Regions from separate parts of the Pseudarthrobacter sp. SSS035 genome, predicted to be linked through region 3. Evidence: riboswitches for the same ligand, from Rfam matches in the RefSeq annotation. Region 3 holds a riboswitch; each other region holds the start of a gene.
What was found. Region 3 has a riboswitch for thiamine pyrophosphate ahead of thiC (phosphomethylpyrimidine synthase ThiC). Riboswitches for the same ligand answer to the same signal wherever they lie in the genome.
Positions count from the first base shown of each region.

Region 1: it holds a riboswitch for thiamine pyrophosphate, as region 3 does, so the genes downstream of both, MUN23_RS10075 (ECF transporter S component) here and thiC (phosphomethylpyrimidine synthase ThiC) in region 3, are expected to answer to the same signal.
Region 2: it holds a riboswitch for thiamine pyrophosphate, as region 3 does, so the genes downstream of both, thiD (bifunctional hydroxymethylpyrimidine kinase/phosphomethylpyrimidine kinase) here and thiC (phosphomethylpyrimidine synthase ThiC) in region 3, are expected to answer to the same signal.
Region 4: it holds a riboswitch for thiamine pyrophosphate, as region 3 does, so the genes downstream of both, thiO (glycine oxidase ThiO) here and thiC (phosphomethylpyrimidine synthase ThiC) in region 3, are expected to answer to the same signal.

Region 1 is NZ_CP096882.1:2,194,804-2,199,096, forward strand. Features, by position in the region: gene MUN23_RS10050 (Na+/H+ antiporter subunit E) at 1-81, shown strand, start outside; gene MUN23_RS10055 (monovalent cation/H+ antiporter complex subunit F) at 78-356, shown strand; gene mnhG (monovalent cation/H(+) antiporter subunit G) at 346-768, shown strand; gene MUN23_RS10065 (DUF4235 domain-containing protein) at 817-1,080, opposite strand; gene MUN23_RS10070 (heme-degrading domain-containing protein) at 1,122-1,664, opposite strand; TPP riboswitch at 1,721-1,862, shown strand; gene MUN23_RS10075 (ECF transporter S component) at 1,928-2,578, shown strand; gene MUN23_RS10080 (ABC transporter ATP-binding protein) at 2,578-4,194, shown strand; gene MUN23_RS10085 (energy-coupling factor transporter transmembrane protein EcfT) at 4,191-4,293, shown strand, end outside.
Region 2 is NZ_CP096882.1:3,975,722-3,980,014, reverse strand. Features, by position in the region: gene thiD (bifunctional hydroxymethylpyrimidine kinase/phosphomethylpyrimidine kinase) at 100-1,698, opposite strand; TPP riboswitch at 1,681-1,778, opposite strand; gene MUN23_RS18440 (Rne/Rng family ribonuclease) at 1,880-4,293, opposite strand, start outside.
Region 3 is NZ_CP096882.1:3,874,386-3,878,678, reverse strand. Features, by position in the region: gene rimM (ribosome maturation factor RimM) at 1-156, opposite strand, end outside; gene MUN23_RS17920 (RNA-binding protein) at 269-511, opposite strand; gene rpsP (30S ribosomal protein S16) at 513-929, opposite strand; gene MUN23_RS17910 (hypothetical protein) at 1,142-1,579, opposite strand; gene MUN23_RS17905 (VOC family protein) at 1,693-2,568, opposite strand; TPP riboswitch at 2,724-2,831, shown strand; gene thiC (phosphomethylpyrimidine synthase ThiC) at 2,871-4,293, shown strand, end outside.
Region 4 is NZ_CP096882.1:3,532,175-3,536,467, reverse strand. Features, by position in the region: gene MUN23_RS16380 (thiazole synthase) at 1-759, opposite strand, end outside; gene thiS (sulfur carrier protein ThiS) at 764-1,000, opposite strand; gene thiO (glycine oxidase ThiO) at 997-2,349, opposite strand; TPP riboswitch at 2,340-2,460, opposite strand; gene thiE (thiamine phosphate synthase) at 2,488-3,264, shown strand; gene MUN23_RS16360 (RNB domain-containing ribonuclease) at 3,329-4,293, shown strand, end outside.

The DNA of each region.
Region 1 (4,293 bases), 1.7 Mb from region 3:
CGCTCCATCGAAGCGGGCCTGATCAGGATCATGGGCACCCGCGAAGAACTCGAAGCAATCCGGCAGGAGGCCGCAGCATGATGCAGACCGTCCTGGCTGTCACCGCAGTCATTCTCTCGCTGGCGGCGGCGGGAGCCATCATCAGGATCTCCCGCGGCCCGTCGCTGCTGGACAGGGTGCTGGCCTCCGACGTCCTGCTCGCGATCCTCGGTGCGGCCCTGTGCATCGACATGGCCGTCAACCGGCACCTGAACAACCTGATGCTGCTGGTGGCGCTGTCCGTGGTCGGCTTCATCGGGTCGGTGACCGTTGCGCGCTACGTGGCCGACCGGCGGGAGCAAGCCAATGAGTCCTGAGGCCAGCGTGGTTGATAACGTCATCGATACCGTGTCGGCGGTGTTCCTGGTAGTGGGTGCCCTTATGTCGCTCGCCGCCGCCGTGGGCCTGCTCCGTTTCCCGGACCTGCTGAGCCGGATGCACGCGGCCACCAAGCCCCAGGTGCTGGGGCTGTTCCTACTCCTGGCGGCCATCGGCCTGCAGCTGCGCACCTGGTGGGTGTGGCCGGTGCTGCTGGTGGCCTGGATTTTCCAGCTGCTGACGGTGCCGGTTTCCGCCCACATGGTGGGCCGCGCCGGTTACCGGACCAAACACCTGCACCGTGAGCTGCTCAGCTCCGATGAACTCGAAGCCGTGGTTCAGAAGGCGGCCCAGTCGGCCCGGGATGAGTCATCCCGGGATGAAGCGTCCGACGGCGGCCGGCGGGACTGAGCGTCAACCCACCGCCGGACTGCTTGCCAGGGTTAAACCTCGCCAGGTTTAGACGATGTCCTGGGACTTGGCGAAACGGGTGATGGCCCGCTGCGTGCCGCGGTTGGCGAGCACCTGGATGATGGTGCTGACCGAGGCCGAAATGAGCGCAAACGTCAGGGCCGAGCGCAGGGTGGTGGGAGTGTCTTCATCCTTGCCGGTGGGGGGCTTGCGGCCGGTGGACTTTTCCCACACGGTATTGACCACCTTGGTGCCGACGAACCCGGCGCCGATGCTGATTGCAGTGCCGAGCAGCTTGATGAACAGGTTCATTCGTTGAACTCCTTGTGAGCGGATCCGGGACTTCCTTTAGCCTAACCCGGCTGCATGGACTCCAGAATCTCACGCAGGGCTTCCACCACCAGATCGTGGTCCTGCTGCTGGGGCAGGCCCGAGACCGTCACCGTGGCCACTGCACCCACGCCGGCGACGTAGACCGGGAAGCAGCCGCCGTGCGGGGCGTAGGTGGACTCGTCAAACCAGCCGTGGTCCTCGATCCGGCCGCCGTGCAGCCTGCCGCGGAGGCCCACCAGCAACGAAGGGATCTCATACCTGGCGGCGGTGCGCTGCTTCGCCTGGATCCAGCGCTCGTTGTCCGGGGTGGCGCCGTCCAGGGCCACGTGGAACAGGACCTGGTCACCCTTGGTGATGTCGATCGCGATGGGCAGCTTCCGGCTCTTGCCCAGCTCCACCAGGAGCAGCCCGAGGTTGAGGGAGTCGTCCTTGCTGAAATGCGGAAACTGCAGCTCGTTGATCTCGGCTTCGACCCGGGCAATCAGGGCCTCCAGCAGCCCCGCCGGCTGGGGCACCGTCGAATCGGGATTGAACGCAGTCACAGTCGGGTTGTTGGCAGTCATGGCCCACAATCTACCCCGCCCTCGGTGTAAACTGGAGCACGCCCATCAGGGCAGATTTATTACGACAGGGGAGCGCCGCCGTCGGACATCACTGGCATTGCCAGGGAACCGCAGGTGGGCGCTGAGAGTGCGGACAGCCGCAGACCCTCGAACCTGATCCGGTTAGTACCGGCGCAAGGGAGTCGAGTTCTCGAAGTGTCCGGAAACGGCGGCAGCGCCGCACGCCGGGGCACTTTCCCCTCCTGTTCCTCAGGAGGACCAAAATGACAACTGCAGCAATCAAAAAGACCGGCAATACCTGGCGCGTTGTGGACATCGTAGTGGCGGCACTCATCGCCATCACCGGCGGCGTGATCTTCTGGGCCTGGTCCCAGGGCGCCGGCATCGTCTCCGCCCCCATGAACGCCGTTTACCCCCCGCTGACCGGCCTGATCGCCGGCGGCTGGATGATCCCGGCAGTGCTGGGCATGCTCATCATCCGCAAACCCGGCGCGGCACTCTTCTGCGAAGCGGTGGCCGCCACCGGCGAACTCATCATGGGCTCGCAGTACGGCGCCACGGTGCTGATCTCCGGACTCCTCCAGGGCCTGGGCGCCGAGCTGGTGTTCTTCCTGCTGGTGTACGGCAACTTCCGGTTCAAGTCCTTCCTGCACCAGAAGTACAACCTCATCGCCGCACTGCTGGCCGGTGCCGGGGCGGGCCTGTTCTGTGGCCTCAATGACTCGTTCCTGCCGTGGGGCTGGAACATCGCCTACGAGCCCGGCGACAAGCTCGCGTACATCGTGTTCTGCACCATCTCCGGCGCGGTGATTGCGGGTGCCTTGTCCTGGATTGCCACCCGCGGCCTGGCCCGGACCGGTGTGCTGAGCTCGTTCGCGTCCCGGAAGGCAGCGTCGGAGCCCGTCTTCAACTGATGACCGCTTCCGACGCCGGCGCTTCCGGAGTGCGCCCCGCCGCGGTGTCCGCCCGTGGCTGGGGCTGGCGGCATGCGGGACGTTCCGCCCCCGCCGTCCAGGGCCTCGACCTCGACATCGCGCCCGGCGAGCGGGTGCTGCTGCTGGGCCCGTCGGGCGCGGGCAAGTCAACGCTGCTGCACGCGCTCGCAGGGGTGCTGGGGGATGAAGGGGACGACGCCGACGAAACCGGTTCGCTGCTGATCAACGGTGTGGTGCCCCGCGGGCAGCGCGGCCGCTCGGGCCTGATGCAGCAGGATCCGGAAACGCAGGTGGTGCTTTCCCGGGTGGGTGACGACGTCGCCTTCGGCGCCGAGAACCTCGCCGTTCCGCGGGACGAGATCTGGCGGCGCGTCCATGAAGCGCTCGACGACGTCGGGCTGCGAAGTGCCGGCGGCACTGGTTTGGACGCCGACGGCGGCGCTGGTGCCGCCGGGCTCGCGCTGGACCACCCGACGTCGGCCCTGTCCGGGGGACAGAAGCAGCGCCTCGCGCTGGCGGGTATCCTCGCGATGCGGCCCGGGCTGATCCTGCTGGACGAGCCCACAGCGAACCTCGATCCCGCCGGTGTGCTGGAAGTCCGGGACGCCGTGGGCCGCTGCCTGGACAAAACCGGCGCCACGCTTGTTGTGGTGGAACACCGGGTGTCCGTCTGGAAGGACCTGGTGGACCGGATTGTGGTGCTCCAGCCGGGCTCCGCAGCGGGCTCCGCTGGAAGTTCCGCCGGGACGTCCGCCGTCCTGCTGGACGGGCCGCCGGACCAGGTGCTGGCGGAGGCGCGGGACATGCTGATCGGCGCGGGCGTCTGGGTACCGGGGTATGTCCCGGCAACCCGCCGCCGCGTGTCCGCAGGCTCCGGTGACCTGCTGCTGGCTGCCGAGGACCTTGCCGTCTCCCGCGAGCGTCCGCGGCGCCGCGGTTTCCGGACCATCCCGCCCGTGCCGGTGCAGCAGGGCATCGCGGCACAGGTCCGTTCCGGCCAGGCACTCACCGTCACGGGACCCAACGGCGCCGGCAAATCAACGTTTGCGCTGACCCTCGCCGGACTTCTGGCACCGGTGGCAGGGAAGGTGTCCGCCGCCGTCGAGCTTTCCGAGGGGGCCGGGATCGATCCCTTCACATGGAAAGCCAACCAGCTGATTTCCCGCATCGGAACCGTCTTCCAGGAACCCGAGCACCAGTTCGTGACCGGCCGCGTGCTGGACGAACTGATGTTCGGCCCGCGGCACCTGGGGCATGGCGAGGAGCGGGTTGATGAGCTGCTGGAACGGCTGCGCCTGACGCACCTGGTGGACGCCAATCCGTACACGCTCTCGGGAGGCGAAAAGCGGCGCCTCTCGGTGGCCACTGTCCTCGCTGCCCACCCGCGTGTGCTCGTCCTCGACGAGCCGACCTTCGGCCAGGACGCCAACACCTGGGCCGAGCTCGCATCGTTCCTCTCAGAACTGCTCGACGCCGGGACCTCCGTGGTTTCCGTGACCCACGACCAGGAATTCAGCGCCGTCCTGGGCGGGGCCGAACTGCGGCTTGGCCCGGCCTCCCGCGGCGGCGCCCGCCAGGAAGCAGATGCGGCATGAGGGATGCCCTGACCCTCCGCGGCAACGACGCGCTGCTTACGCGCGCCAACCCGCTGGCCAAGTTCGCCGTCGTCTTCCTCATCACGCTGGTGCTGGCGC
Region 2 (4,293 bases), 100 kb from region 3:
TTACGGTCGGTTGTCTGTGATAGGACCCACAAGCAGGTACTGCACTGACAATCCAAAACCGTGCCTGACTATCGTACAGGCCGAACGGGCCGCAGCCTGTCAGGAATGAATTCGCGGCGCGTCGAAGAATTCCACTTCGAACCGGCACGACTGCCTGAAAGCCACCAGCATCGCCGCCCGTTCATCCGCGGAAGCACTCCGGCCGGCGTCGTCAGCGAAGGCGATGGCGTCACGTGTGGCCTGGGCGAAATCCTCGTCAGCATAGGCCCGCAGCCAGTCGGCATAAGGATGTGCTGCCGGTGCACCCGCAGCCAGGAACTCCGAGTGGAGGGTCTGTCCCACTTCGGCATACAACCAGAAGCACGGCAGCACCGCCGCAACGAGGACCGCGTAGCTGCCGGAAGCCGAGGCCGCCAGCAGGTGGTCCACGTAGGACTTGGTGACAGGTCCCAGGACGGAGTCCACTGTCCTGGTGCTTAGCCACGTGCGGTGCAGTTCGGACTCGACCTCAAGGCACTGCTGGGCCGACTTTGCCCAGAACAGCTGGGCGGCTTCCGTGGGCGCCAGCGCACTGGCCCGGGCGAGGACCCGCGAATAGCCGTTGAGGTAGATGGCGTCCTGGGCGAGGTAATAGGCGAACTGTTCCTCAGCCAATGTGCCGGCCGCCAGGTCTCGGATGAAATCCAGTCCGTAGATGGCTGCAAGATCCGGCTCCGACGCCCGGCGCAGCGTCTCTGCGAATTCACCGGCTGCCGGAACCTGTTGCATGTGGTGGAAGTGGTTGATGGGGCCGTTGCCCCCGCCCACCTCAAGTTGGTCAGCGGCCTGCAGCGCGCCCACCAGCCAGGGCTTCACCTGCCGCAGTGCGGCTTCCCAGTCCCCCAGCCGGGCCTGAGCTGTGGCCATGGCCGACGACAGCGAGCAGCCGGTGCCGTGGCTGTTGCGCGTGGGGATCCTGTCCCCGCTCACTTCCACCACCTCCTGGGCGAGCAGCCCGGCAGCGTTGACCAGGGCATCCGGGCACGCGCCGCCGTCGAGATGGCCGCCCTTGACCAGGACGGTGGCACCGGTCGCGGCGGACAACCGCTGCCCCTGCCCGAGCGCGTCGTGCCAATCCCTCGCCTGCGGCTCCCCCACCAGGATGGCAAGTTCGGCCAGGTTGGGGGTAATCAGGTCCGCGAGCGGGAGCAGCTCCCTCAGGGCCGCCTCGGCAGACTCCTGCAGCAGCCGGTCGCCGCTCGTGGCCACCATCACCGGATCAAGAACGACGACGGCGGGACGCACCTTGTCCAGCCAGTCACGGACCACACCTATCACGGCAGCGTCGCCCAGCATGCCGATCTTGACCGCGTCGATGGTGATGTCATCGCTGATGGCATCGAGCTGCTGGCCCAGGAAGGACGCAGGCGGGACGTGAACCGCCTGGACCCCCTGGGTGTTTTGGACCGTCAGCGCGGTGATGGCCGCCATGCCGTAGCCGCCAAGGGCTGCAATGCTTTTGAGGTCGGCCTGGACGCCCGCGCCCCCTGAAGGGTCCGATCCGGCAATGGACAGCACCCGCGGAACGTCACGCAGCACCCGGACCGCAGAAGATCGGCCTGGTGCGGGCCGGACCCCAGCCCGGGTTGCCGGGGTTTCCGGCAGAGCCGCCGCGGGTGTTGCAGGAGGAAGGACAGAAGTTGAAGCCAAAGGAGACATCCCTTCGCCGGTGCTAACCGGACAGGTTCAACGGGTGTGGATCTCAGCCGGCTCTCTGCGCGGCACCCCGTGTCAGTCACCAGCCTAGCGTTCCTCGCGACTTAACGCCGGACGCCCGGACGCAGCCTGTGATTCACAGGCACGTCCGGGCGCCGTTGTATTGGCTTGCCCTACTGCTTGGTCAGAGCTCCGAGGCCGGAACTCCTACGCCCAGGATGATGGGCGCGTTGGCGGCAACCGGTTTGTCGGCCACAGGAGCCTTGACGGGCTCCGGCGACTTGGCGGCGTGGGTGTGTCCGGCGGCAGCCGCCGGAGCGGCTTCGTGATGCTCTACGGACGTGGCATTGGCTGCGCCCTGGGCACGGCTGGCACTCCGGTTCCGCCGGGGACGGCGGGCGCGGGGCTCCTCGGTGTGGTCGGAGTAATCCTTCTCCGCCGCGGCTGGCTGCTGCTGGCGGGCAGGTTCGGCCGCCCGGCTTTCAGTTGCCTGGACTGCCGGCGGCGTGCTTTCCGCTACAGGAGCCGGCTCACCAAGGTGGGCAAAGGCCTCCGCGAGGCGGTCAAGTGTCAGGGCAGGTGCGTGCGGCTGGTCATCGTGGTGCGCAACGAACGGAAGCACCACCTGCTCGCCGCCGAATGTCAGCACCGCGGCCGGGCGGCCGTTGGAGTCCGTTTCGGACTGCCCAACCGGAGCCGGCACCGGAGCCGCAGGCTGCCGGCCCGCGGCAGCTGATGCATGAGCCACCTCGTCGTCATGCAGATGCGCAGCGTGGGCTGCGGCCGCAATGTTCGCAAGCGCTGCCCGCGTGGCCTCCGCCTTCGCATGGCGCTCGGCATCGCTGGCTTCCGGGTGGACCGTGTGGATCTGCACCGGAGCTGCCGGTGCCGTTTCCAGCGGCTGGCCGCCCCGTCCGCGGCGGCGCTTCCGGTCAGTGCGGCCACCCGGCTGGCTGTCCGGGCGCTGGCTGTCAGTCCGCACGCTGTCAGTGCGCTGTGCTTCCGGGCGGCTGTCAACCCGCTGCACGTGATGCTCCGCGGCTACCGTGTTGGCGCGGCGGTGTTCCACGGGGTCGTCGTGGGTGACAATTCCGCGGCCCGCACAGGTTTCACACTGCTCGCCGAAGACCTCCAGGAGCCCGGTGCCCATGCGCTTACGCGTCATCTGCACGAGGCCCAGCGAGGTCACTTCGGCCACCTGGTGTTTGGTCCGGTCGCGGCCCAGGCATTCCACCATGCGACGCAGGACAAGGTCGCGGTTGGATTCGAGGACCATATCGATGAAGTCGATGACGATGATGCCGCCGATGTCGCGGAGCCGGAGCTGCCGGACCACTTCTTCAGCTGCCTCGAGGTTGTTCTTAGTGACGGTTTCCTCGAGGTTGCCGCCGCTGCCGGTGAACTTGCCGGTATTGACGTCCACCACGGTCATGGCCTCGGTGCGGTCAATGACCAGCGAGCCGCCCGAAGGCAGGAAGACCTTGCGTTCCAGGGCCTTGTGGATCTGCTCATCGATCCGCCACGCAGCGAAGATGTCCTGGTCCTTGGTCCACTTTTCCAGGCGGCCCACGAGGTCCGGTGCCACGTAGGTGACGTAGGCCTCGATGGTGTCCCAGGCCTCTTCACCGGAGACGATCAGCTTGGAGAAGTCCTCGTTGAAGACATCACGGACCACCTTGATGGTGAGGTCAGGTTCGCCGTAGAGCAGCTCCGGCGCGAGGATCTTGGTGGACGTGGACTGGCTTTCGATGCCCTCCCACTGCGCGCGCAGCCGGTTGATGTCGTGCGTGAGCTCCTCTTCCGAGGCGCCTTCGGCAGCGGTGCGGACGATGACGCCGGCGTGCTCCGGGAGGCGGTCCTTGAGGATGCGCTTGAGGCGGTTGCGCTCGACGTCGGGCAGTTTGCGGGAGATTCCGGTCATGGAGCCGCCGGGCACATAGACCAGGTAGCGGCCGGGCAGCGAGATCTGGCTGGTCAGGCGTGCACCCTTGTGGCCCACAGGATCCTTGGTGACCTGGACCAGGACGGTGTCGCCGGACTTGAGCGCGTTTTCGATCCGGCGCTGCTTGCCTTCGAGGTTAACGGCTTCCCAGTTCACTTCACCGGCGTACAGGACGGCGTTGCGGCCGCGTCCGATGTCAACAAACGCCGCTTCCATGGACGGCAGGACGTTCTGCACCTTGCCAAGGTAGACGTTGCCGATCAGGGAGTCCTGCTGGGTCTTGGAGACAAAATGCTCGGCCAGGACGCCGTCTTCGAGGACGCCGATCTGGATTCTGTCGTCGCGCTGACGGACGATCATCTGCCGGTCAACTGATTCGCGGCGGGCCAGGAACTCGGCCTCGGTGATGACGGTGCGGCGGCGGCCGGTGTCGCGGGATTCGCGGCGGCGCTGCTTCTTGGCTTCGAGGCGGGTGGAACCCTTGACAGACGTGACGCGGTTGTTGACCGGCGCTTCGGTCGCGGCGCGCGGCGCGCGGACACGGGTCACCGTGTTGGGCGGGTCGTCGCCTTCTCCTCCGGTCAGTTCCAGATCCTGGTCGCCACGGCGGCGGCGACGACGACGGCGGGACGTCACGCCCTCATCGGCCTGCCCGG
Region 3 (4,293 bases):
CGCACCCTCAACAATGAGCGGGCCAGCCGATGCAGGCTCCACCACAAACTCGGTACCGGGAACAAACCGGTCCCCCGGAGCGTCGGTCAGCACCTGGACCGTCACTTCGCCGCGGATTCCATGCGGTTTGCCGATTCGTGCCACCTGAAGCTGCATCTGTTCCTCTGTTTCGGTTGTGGATTCTCCACGGTCTTGTGGTGAAAGCACTCCGGCCCCTCCACCGTTGCTGGTGGAAGGGCCGGAGCAAAAAACTGATGTTGCCGAGCGCTTAGCGGCGGCGGTCGGTGTCGACGACGTCGACCCTGACCGGCTCGCCGTCTGCCAGTGCCGCCACAACGGTGCGCAATGCCCGTGCGGTGCGACCCTGGCGGCCGATCACCCGTCCCAGGTCATCCTGATGAACACGAACCTCGAGGGTGTCCCCGCGGCGGTTGTTCTTCGAGCTGACCTTGACATCTTCCGGCGAATCAACGATTCCCCGGACGAGGTGTTCGAGCGCTTCTGCCAGCAATCTACTCAGCCTCGGTGGTCTCTGCCTCGGCCGGGGCCTCGGCTGCGTCAGACTGCTTCGACTTCTTGGTGATGGCTTCCGGGATGATCACGGAACCCTTTTCCGGGGCAACAAAGGCAGCCTTCGGAGCTTTGGTCTTCAGGGTGCCTTCCTGGCCCGGCAGGCCCTTGAACTTCTGCCAGTCACCGGTGATCTTCAGGATCGCGGCAACCTGCTCGGACGGCTGTGCGCCGACGCCGAGCCAGTACTGGGCACGGTCCGTGTCCACCTCGATGTATGAGGGCTCTTCGGTGGGGTGGTACTTGCCGATCTCTTCGATGGCACGGCCGTCACGCTTGGAGCGTGCGTCCATGACGACGATGCGGTAGTACGGTGCGCGCATCTTGCCAAAGCGCTTAAGGCGAATCTTTACGGCCACTTTTGTGGTCACTCCTGTTTCAGAAAAGGGGTGAACCGACGTTCTGCACCCGTGGGGCGGGCCATACTTGAGGGTTCGAAGGACAGGATCCGGACGCGGAGAGAGGGGCCACGCAGATCGAGTACCTGTTTATTGTGCCAGATCAGCGTCCGGATTTCGACTTGACACGTCGGGATGGGGCAGCCGGGCGGACCCGGCGGGCCACGGCCGGCCTACGACGACCAGACATACACGCCGGTGCGTGCGGCGTCATCGACGGAGTTGGCAAGCTCAGCGAACTGCTGGACATACGTCCGGGCCTCGGCTGCGCCGAACGGCATGTCATCCTGGGCGGCCCACTTTTCAGCGACGTCGTCCAGGACATTGCCTTCGCCTTCAGTCTCGTAGCTGAGCAGGTCGGCGAGCGCACGCACCATGGCACGCGGGACCCCGAGGAGGGAATCACTGGCCACGTCAACCATGGCCAGTTCGTAGTCCGCGCCACCGGCGTGCACCGCAACGCCGGCAAGATCGCCAAGCTGCTCGATTTCGAAATCGCTGATTCCGGGAATCCGCAGGGCCTGGCCCGCCGGGGAGCCGCCTGCATCCAGGACGTCCGCCCGCTTCAGCGCGGCATCGTGAGTGGAAACAAAAATTTCAGTGAAGCCCATGGGAACAGCCCTCATTCCGTCGACGGTGCGGCCTGGAAGGGCAGCAGCAAGTGCCGCCCCGGCCGTTCAGAATCAGCCTAGTACAAGGCAGGCCGCACATTTGGCATCCGCACTCAGCGGACGGCGACACGGATATTGTTGCGCCACGGGTCCTCGAAGCGAAGCTCGGCGCCCGTGTGGTGCGAGGCCACACCGGCGACCTTCAGGCGGTCGGCGAGCGCTCCGACGTCATCCCCGGAAGGGACCTCGATGAGCACTTCACCGAGGCCCAGGGTGTCCTTGCGGGGACCGGCTCCGCGGCTGTTCCAGACGTTCATGGCCATGTGGTGGTGATACCGGCCCGCAGAGACAAACAGCGCCTGCCCGTGCCAGCCGGCGGTCTTTTCGAAGCCCAGCGTGCCCACGTAGAAATCGTGCGCTGACTGGACGTCGCCCACCTGGAGGTGGACGTGGCCCACTCCGGCTTCGCTGGCCCGCTGGCCGGCCACGGATTCCTGGGTCAGGTGCTGCTCGAGGAAGCGCTGCGGCGGCAGTGCCAGGCTGTCCATCACTACATCCTTCCCGTTCCAGGACCAGTTTTCGCGGGGCCTGTCCCAGTACAGTTCGATGCCGTTGCCTTCGGGGTCATTGAAGTAGAAGGCCTCGCTGACGAGGTGGTCGGCGCTGCCTGTGAAGGACCGGGGTTCGTACTGGGCGGCGGTGGCTACCGTGGCGGCCAGCGAAGCCTGGTCGTCAAACAGCAGTGCGGTGTGGAACAGCCCGGCCTCTCCCCTGCCAGGCAGATTCAAGGACGGGGCGGCCGCGAGATGGACCAGCGGGCGTTGAAGGCGGCCAAGATAGACGCCGCCGTCCTGTTCCGCGACGACCTCAAGGCCGAGCGCACGCTGGTAGTAGCCGGTCATCAGCTTCATGTCGCCCACCTTCAGCATCACGGTGCCCATGGAGAGGTCGGCGGGAAGGAGATCCCGGCTGGTGGCTTCTGCAGTCATTTGAACACTCCCGGTCCGTTGGCCTTCGGATGGAAGGCGGCTATGGCTCCAATTTACTTGAAGCTTCAATTTGATTCAAGTGGCGGAGCAGACAGATTGCGACCGCTTTCCCGTGATTGCTGTCACCAATCCACCCTCGGCCTGTGGTAGCTTCGACTTGACCACACGGGAGCCCTTGCAGGGGCTGAGATCGGGCTGACGCAGCCTGCGACCGTTGAACCTGTCCGGGTAATGCCGGCGAAGGAAGTGAGTATTCATTGAATACACAAGAAACACAGCTGATCCCTGCCCAAAATGCCGACGTGGATCAAACGCTCCAGCCTGAAACCCAGTCACTGAAGTCCCACTCGCTGGCGTTTATCCACGATGAGGCCACCGGGATCCGGGTTCCCGTGACCGAGATCGCCCTCGAACCGTCGCCAAACGGCGAGGCGAACGGGCCTTTCCGGACCTACCGCACGGCGGGACCGGGCAGCGATCCGGTGGTGGGCCTCAACCCGTTCCGCTCAGAGTGGATCGCCGCCCGCGGAGACACCGAGCCCTACAGCGGCCGGGAGCGGAACCTGCTCGACGACGGCAAGTCGGCCGTGCGCCGCGGCGCAGCCTCTGCGGAGTGGAAGGGCGCCCAGCCGGTGCCCCGCCGCGCCGTCGGCGGCCGGACCGTCACCCAGATGCACTACGCGCGGCAGGGCGTCATCACCCCCGAGATGCAGTTCATCGCCCTCCGTGAAAATTGCGACGTGGAACTGGTCCGCAACGAGGTGGCGGCCGGCCGGGCCATCATCCCCAACAACATCAACCACCCGGAATCCGAACCCATGATCATCGGCAAGGCCTTCCTGGTGAAGATCAATGCCAACATCGGCAACTCGGCCGTGACCAGCTCCATCGCCGAGGAAGTGGACAAACTCCAGTGGGCCACGCAGTGGGGAGCTGACACGGTGATGGACCTGTCCACCGGCGATGACATCCACACCACCCGGGAATGGCTCATCCGCAACTCTCCCGTGCCCATCGGTACGGTGCCCATCTACCAGGCGCTGGAGAAGGTCAACGGCGAGGCCAACGCCCTGACGTGGGAGATCTACCGGGACACGGTCATTGAGCAGTGCGAGCAGGGCGTGGACTACATGACCATCCACGCCGGCGTGCTGCTGCGTTACGTGCCGCTGACGGCCAACCGCGTCACCGGCATCGTCTCCCGGGGCGGCGCGATCATGGCCGGCTGGTGCCTGGCCCACCACCAGGAGAACTTCCTGTACACGCACTTCGACGAGTTGTGCCGGATCTTCGCCAAGTACGACGTCGCGTTCTCCCTGGGCGACGGACTGCGCCCGGGAGCGACGGCGGACGCCAACGACGCCGCCCAGTTCGCCGAGCTGGACACCCTGGCCGAACTGACCCAGCGGGCGTGGGAATTCGATGTGCAGGTCATGGTGGAAGGTCCCGGGCACGTCCCGTTCCATCTGGTGCGGGAGAATGTGGAACGCCAGCAGGAGCTCTGCAAGGGCGCCCCGTTCTACACCCTGGGGCCGCTGGTTACTGATATTGCCCCGGGCTATGACCACATCACGTCCGCCATCGGCGCCACGGAAATCGCCCGGTACGGCACGGCAATGCTTTGCTACGTCACGCCCAAGGAACACCTAGGCCTCCCGAACAAGGACGACGTGAAGACCGGTGTGATCACGTACAAGATCGCCGCCCACGCAGCAGACCTTGCCA
Region 4 (4,293 bases), 340 kb from region 3:
CGGAATCCTGCCGGCCGCTTTCGCCAGCCTACCGGCGATGACGGCGTGTTTGAAGGCCTCCCCCATGAGTGCCGGATTCTGCGCACGCGTGACCGCGGTGGCCAGCAGCACGGCATCACAGCCAAGCTCCATGGCCAGGGCGGCATCGGATGCCGTGCCGATGCCGGCGTCCAGCACCACGGGCACCGAGGCGCGGGAGACGATCAGTTCGATGTTGTGTGGATTCAGAATTCCCAGGCCGGTGCCGATGGGCGCCCCGAGCGGCATGACCGCGGTGGCACCCAGGTTTTCCAGCCGCAGGGCCAGGACCGGGTCATCGTTGGTGTACGCGAACACTTTGAAGCCCCGGTTTACAAGCTGTTCCGTGGCGTCCACGAGCTCCACGGCGTCCGGCAGCAGGGTTTGTTCGTCGGCGATGACTTCCAGCTTGAGCCAGTCGGTTTCCAGCGCTTGGCGGGCGAGTTCCGCCGTCATGACCGCGTCCCGGGCGGTGAAGCAGCCGGCGGTGTTGGGCAGGATCCGGATCCCGTGGTCCACCAGGAGCTGGAAAAGGGACCCCGATTCAGCCGGCGAATAGCGGCGCATGGCCACCGTGGTCAGCTCGGTTCCGGACGCCAGCAGGGCGGCGCCCAGCCCGTCGAGGCTGGGGGCGCCACCGGTGCCCATGATGAGGCGGGAGCCGAGCTCGACGCCGTCGATGACCAGCCTGTCTGCGCCCTCGGGACGGTTATGTGTGCTGATGTTGCTGGTTACTGTCATGGTGTCAGCCTCCCTGGACTGCTGTGACCAGTTCGACGTCGTCACCTTCGGCGAGCGCCGTGACGAACCACTGGCTGCGGGGTACTACTTCGGAGTTATGGGCGACGGCGACGCCGAGTTTCTGCCCGTCTGTTGCCTGGCCGTTGGCCGCGAGGGGACGGCCAGTGATCTGGCTGATGAGGGTGGTGATGGAGGCGTCGTCCGCCACGGAATGGCGCGAGCCGTTGAGGGTGATGTTCATGCTGATTCCTTCTGTGGGTCGAGGTCCTTCGTGCTGCTGATGTCCTTGTCTGGGGACTGTGTGCCGGCTACGTGGTGCTTTCCTGAAAAGCGGGCCGGGCTGAGGGCCCCCCATCGCGGGTCCGTCCGGCCGTCCAGCAGGTCCCGGCAGATGGCCGCCGCCGCCGGAGCCAGCAGCACTCCGTGTCGGAAGAATCCGGTGGCAACCATCAGCCCGGCAATGTTCGCCGTGTTCCCCCTCCGTGGCGTTAGCGCGGAAACCGGTACGCGGCCGAGGAGAGGCGCATTGTCCGGGGTCGCCGGTCTTGCCCGTGCCGTGCATTCCAGGAGTTCAAGCTCCGAGACGGCCGGCACCAGGACCTGGGCGTCACGCAGCAACTGGTAGACGCCGCCCGCCGAGACAGCGGCTTCGCCCGACCCGGCGAGCGCGTCTTCTCGCTGCGTAGCCCCGATCACCACCGTGCCGTCCCGCCGGGGAACGATATAGACCGGCACACCATGGACCATTCCGCGGACAGTGGAGGTGAGGAGCGGGCGCAGGTGCCGCGGAACAGCCAGCCGCAGGATGTCACCGTAGACGGGCCGCAGGGGCAAATGCAGTCCACCCGGCAGGCCCTCCAGCGACGCCGCCTGCAATCCGTTGGCCACGATGGTCTCCTTGGCCTGGACAGTTCCGCCGTGGGCGAGCCTCACGCCGATGACGCGGCCGCCCTCCCAGAGCAGGGCAGCGGCACGTTGGTCAACGGCGAATCCCGCGCGGGCACCTGCCACGGCTGTTCCTGCTCCCGGTTCGTGGATGGCCAGGACTTCCTGGAGGCACGCCACGAGTTTCCGTGGATCCACCTGGTGGTCGGCGGGGATGTCCAGGGCGCAGGATATGGCCGGGCTGAGCAGGGATTCCCTGGTCCTGGCCTCACGGACAGTCAGGGGTTCCACCACCAGGCCGCTGGCCTGCTGCACGGCCCGGAGGTCCATCAGTGCCCGGCGGTCCGCAGCGTCCGCGCCGATGGCCAGGGTCGGCGTCGTCAGATATCCGGTATCGCCAGCCCCGGCCAGGGCGAGGTCCGCCGCAAAGGCAGGCCACAGGCCGGAGGATGCCAGCATCAGCTCAAGGAGGTCTTCCTCCTGGTAGTGCAGTTCGCTCACAGGGGCCAGCATGCCGGCGGCTGCCCAGCTGGCGCCGTTGCCGGGAGCATCATCGATCAGCACGACCGAACGGCCGGACCGCCGGACTTCCCAGGCTATGGCGTGGCCGATGACTCCGCCGCCGATGACGGCCACGTCGGCGTGCAGGGCGGTGGCCTGGCTGGCTCGTGCGGACTCAGGTGGGCTGCTTATTGCGGGGGGCATATGTTCCTTCCCTACGCCGGTACTAGCCGGATCAGGTCAAGCGGTCGGCTCTGACGCCCTCTCAGCCCGGCCGCTTTGTGACGGCTGCAACGGGCTCCCGCAGTACCCGCCCAGTTTAGGGGACTTAGGCTGGTTTCCATGAACGCGCAATCCTTCGCCGCTGCAGGCACGCCCTCTGTCCCCTCCGCCGCTCCCGAGTCCTTGACCGGAACAGACCCTGCCGGCGGCATAAACACCGGCCTCCCGCACAGCGCCAGGCTGTACCTGTGCACCGACGCGCGCCGGGACCGCGGGGACTTTGGCGAGTTTGTGGACGCGGCGTTTGCCGGCGGCGTGGACATCATCCAGCTCCGGGACAAGGCGATCGAGGCGGCGGAGGAGCTGGAGCTGCTGGCCGTGCTTCAGGCCGCGGCCGAACGCCACGGAAAGCTGTGGGCAGTCAATGACCGTGCCGATATCGCGCTGCTGTCCGGCGCCCCCGTCTTCCACATCGGGCAGAAAGATCTGCCTGTCGCTTCCGCCCGCACGCTGCTCGGGGCACCAGCCGCGATCGGCCTTTCCACGCACACCGCCGAGCAGATCGAAGGCGCCATCCGGCTGTCCGGTGGGCTGACTGACCAAGGCGGCCTGGACTACTTCTGCGTAGGACCGGTCTGGGCCACTCCGACGAAACCGGGCCGGGCCGCCGTCGGCCTTGACCTGGTGCGGTACGCGGCCGAAGCCGTCCGCGCTGCCGGTGGCACCCAGGCCACGCTGCCCTGGTTTGCCATCGGAGGCATCGATCTCGGCAACGTGGAGCAGGTGGTGGAGGCCGGCGCCGGCAGGATTGTTGTGGTGCGTGCCATCACCGAAGCCCCGGACCCCGCAGCGGCGGCCGCGGCACTCCTGGCGACCCTGGACGCCGGCGCATCCTGACGATCCCCCGCGTGGCGGGCGGCGGGCGTGCACGATCCGTGGAAATCGAGCTAACCTGATTTTCGTGTCACATCATAGGTTGGCCCCCAATGTCCACGAGCAGACGAACGACCTCGCGGCGGCGCTGAGCGCCCTGCGGACCGAGCTGGAACTGCCGGGGCCCTACCCGGCGGAGGCGGTCCGGGACGCGGAAGCGGCAGTGGCCGCACACGAGTTGCCGGGTGCTGACCTGACGGAAGTGGCCTTCCTCACTATCGATCCGGCGTCGTCCACTGACCTGGATCAGGCGCTGTTCATCGAGCGTGCGGGCAATGGCTACCGGGTGCTGTACGCCATCGCTGATGTGCCGTCCTTTGTCCGCCCCGGCGGCGGACTGGACGCAGAGACCCGGCGCCGCGGCCAGACGTTCTACGCCCCTGACGGCCGTATCCCGCTGCACCCGGAAGTCATCAGCGAAGGGGCAGGCAGCCTTCTCGCCGGCCAGCTGTGTTCCGCCTACGTGTGGGAGTTCGGGCTGAACGACACCGCACAGGTCTCCACGGTGAGCGTCCGGAGGGCCACCATCCGCAGCCGGGCCAAGCTGAGCTACAAGGGAGTCCAGGCCGAACTCGACGCCGGAACGGCCGGTCCTGTCCTGCAGCTCCTGAAGGAAGTGGGCCTCAAGCGCGTTGAACTGGAGCGGCAGCGTGGCGGCGCCAGCCTGAACATGCCTGAACAGGAAATCGTGCAACTGCCCGACGGCGGCTACCGGATTGCCGCCGCGCCGCAGCTGCCGGTGGAGGACTGGAACGCCCAGATCTCCCTGATGACGGGGATGGCGGCGGCAGACCTGATGCTGGCGGGAAAAGTGGGCATCCTTCGCACCATGCCCGCCCCCGACGAGCGCTCCCTGCGTCACTTCCGCCTCCAGACCGAGGCCTTGGGCAAGCCATGGGACGGCAAGATCAGCTACGGCGAATACCTCCGCAGCCTTGATCCGACCGCGCCCCGGCAACTGGCCATCCTGCACTCCGCCGGCATGCTGTTCCG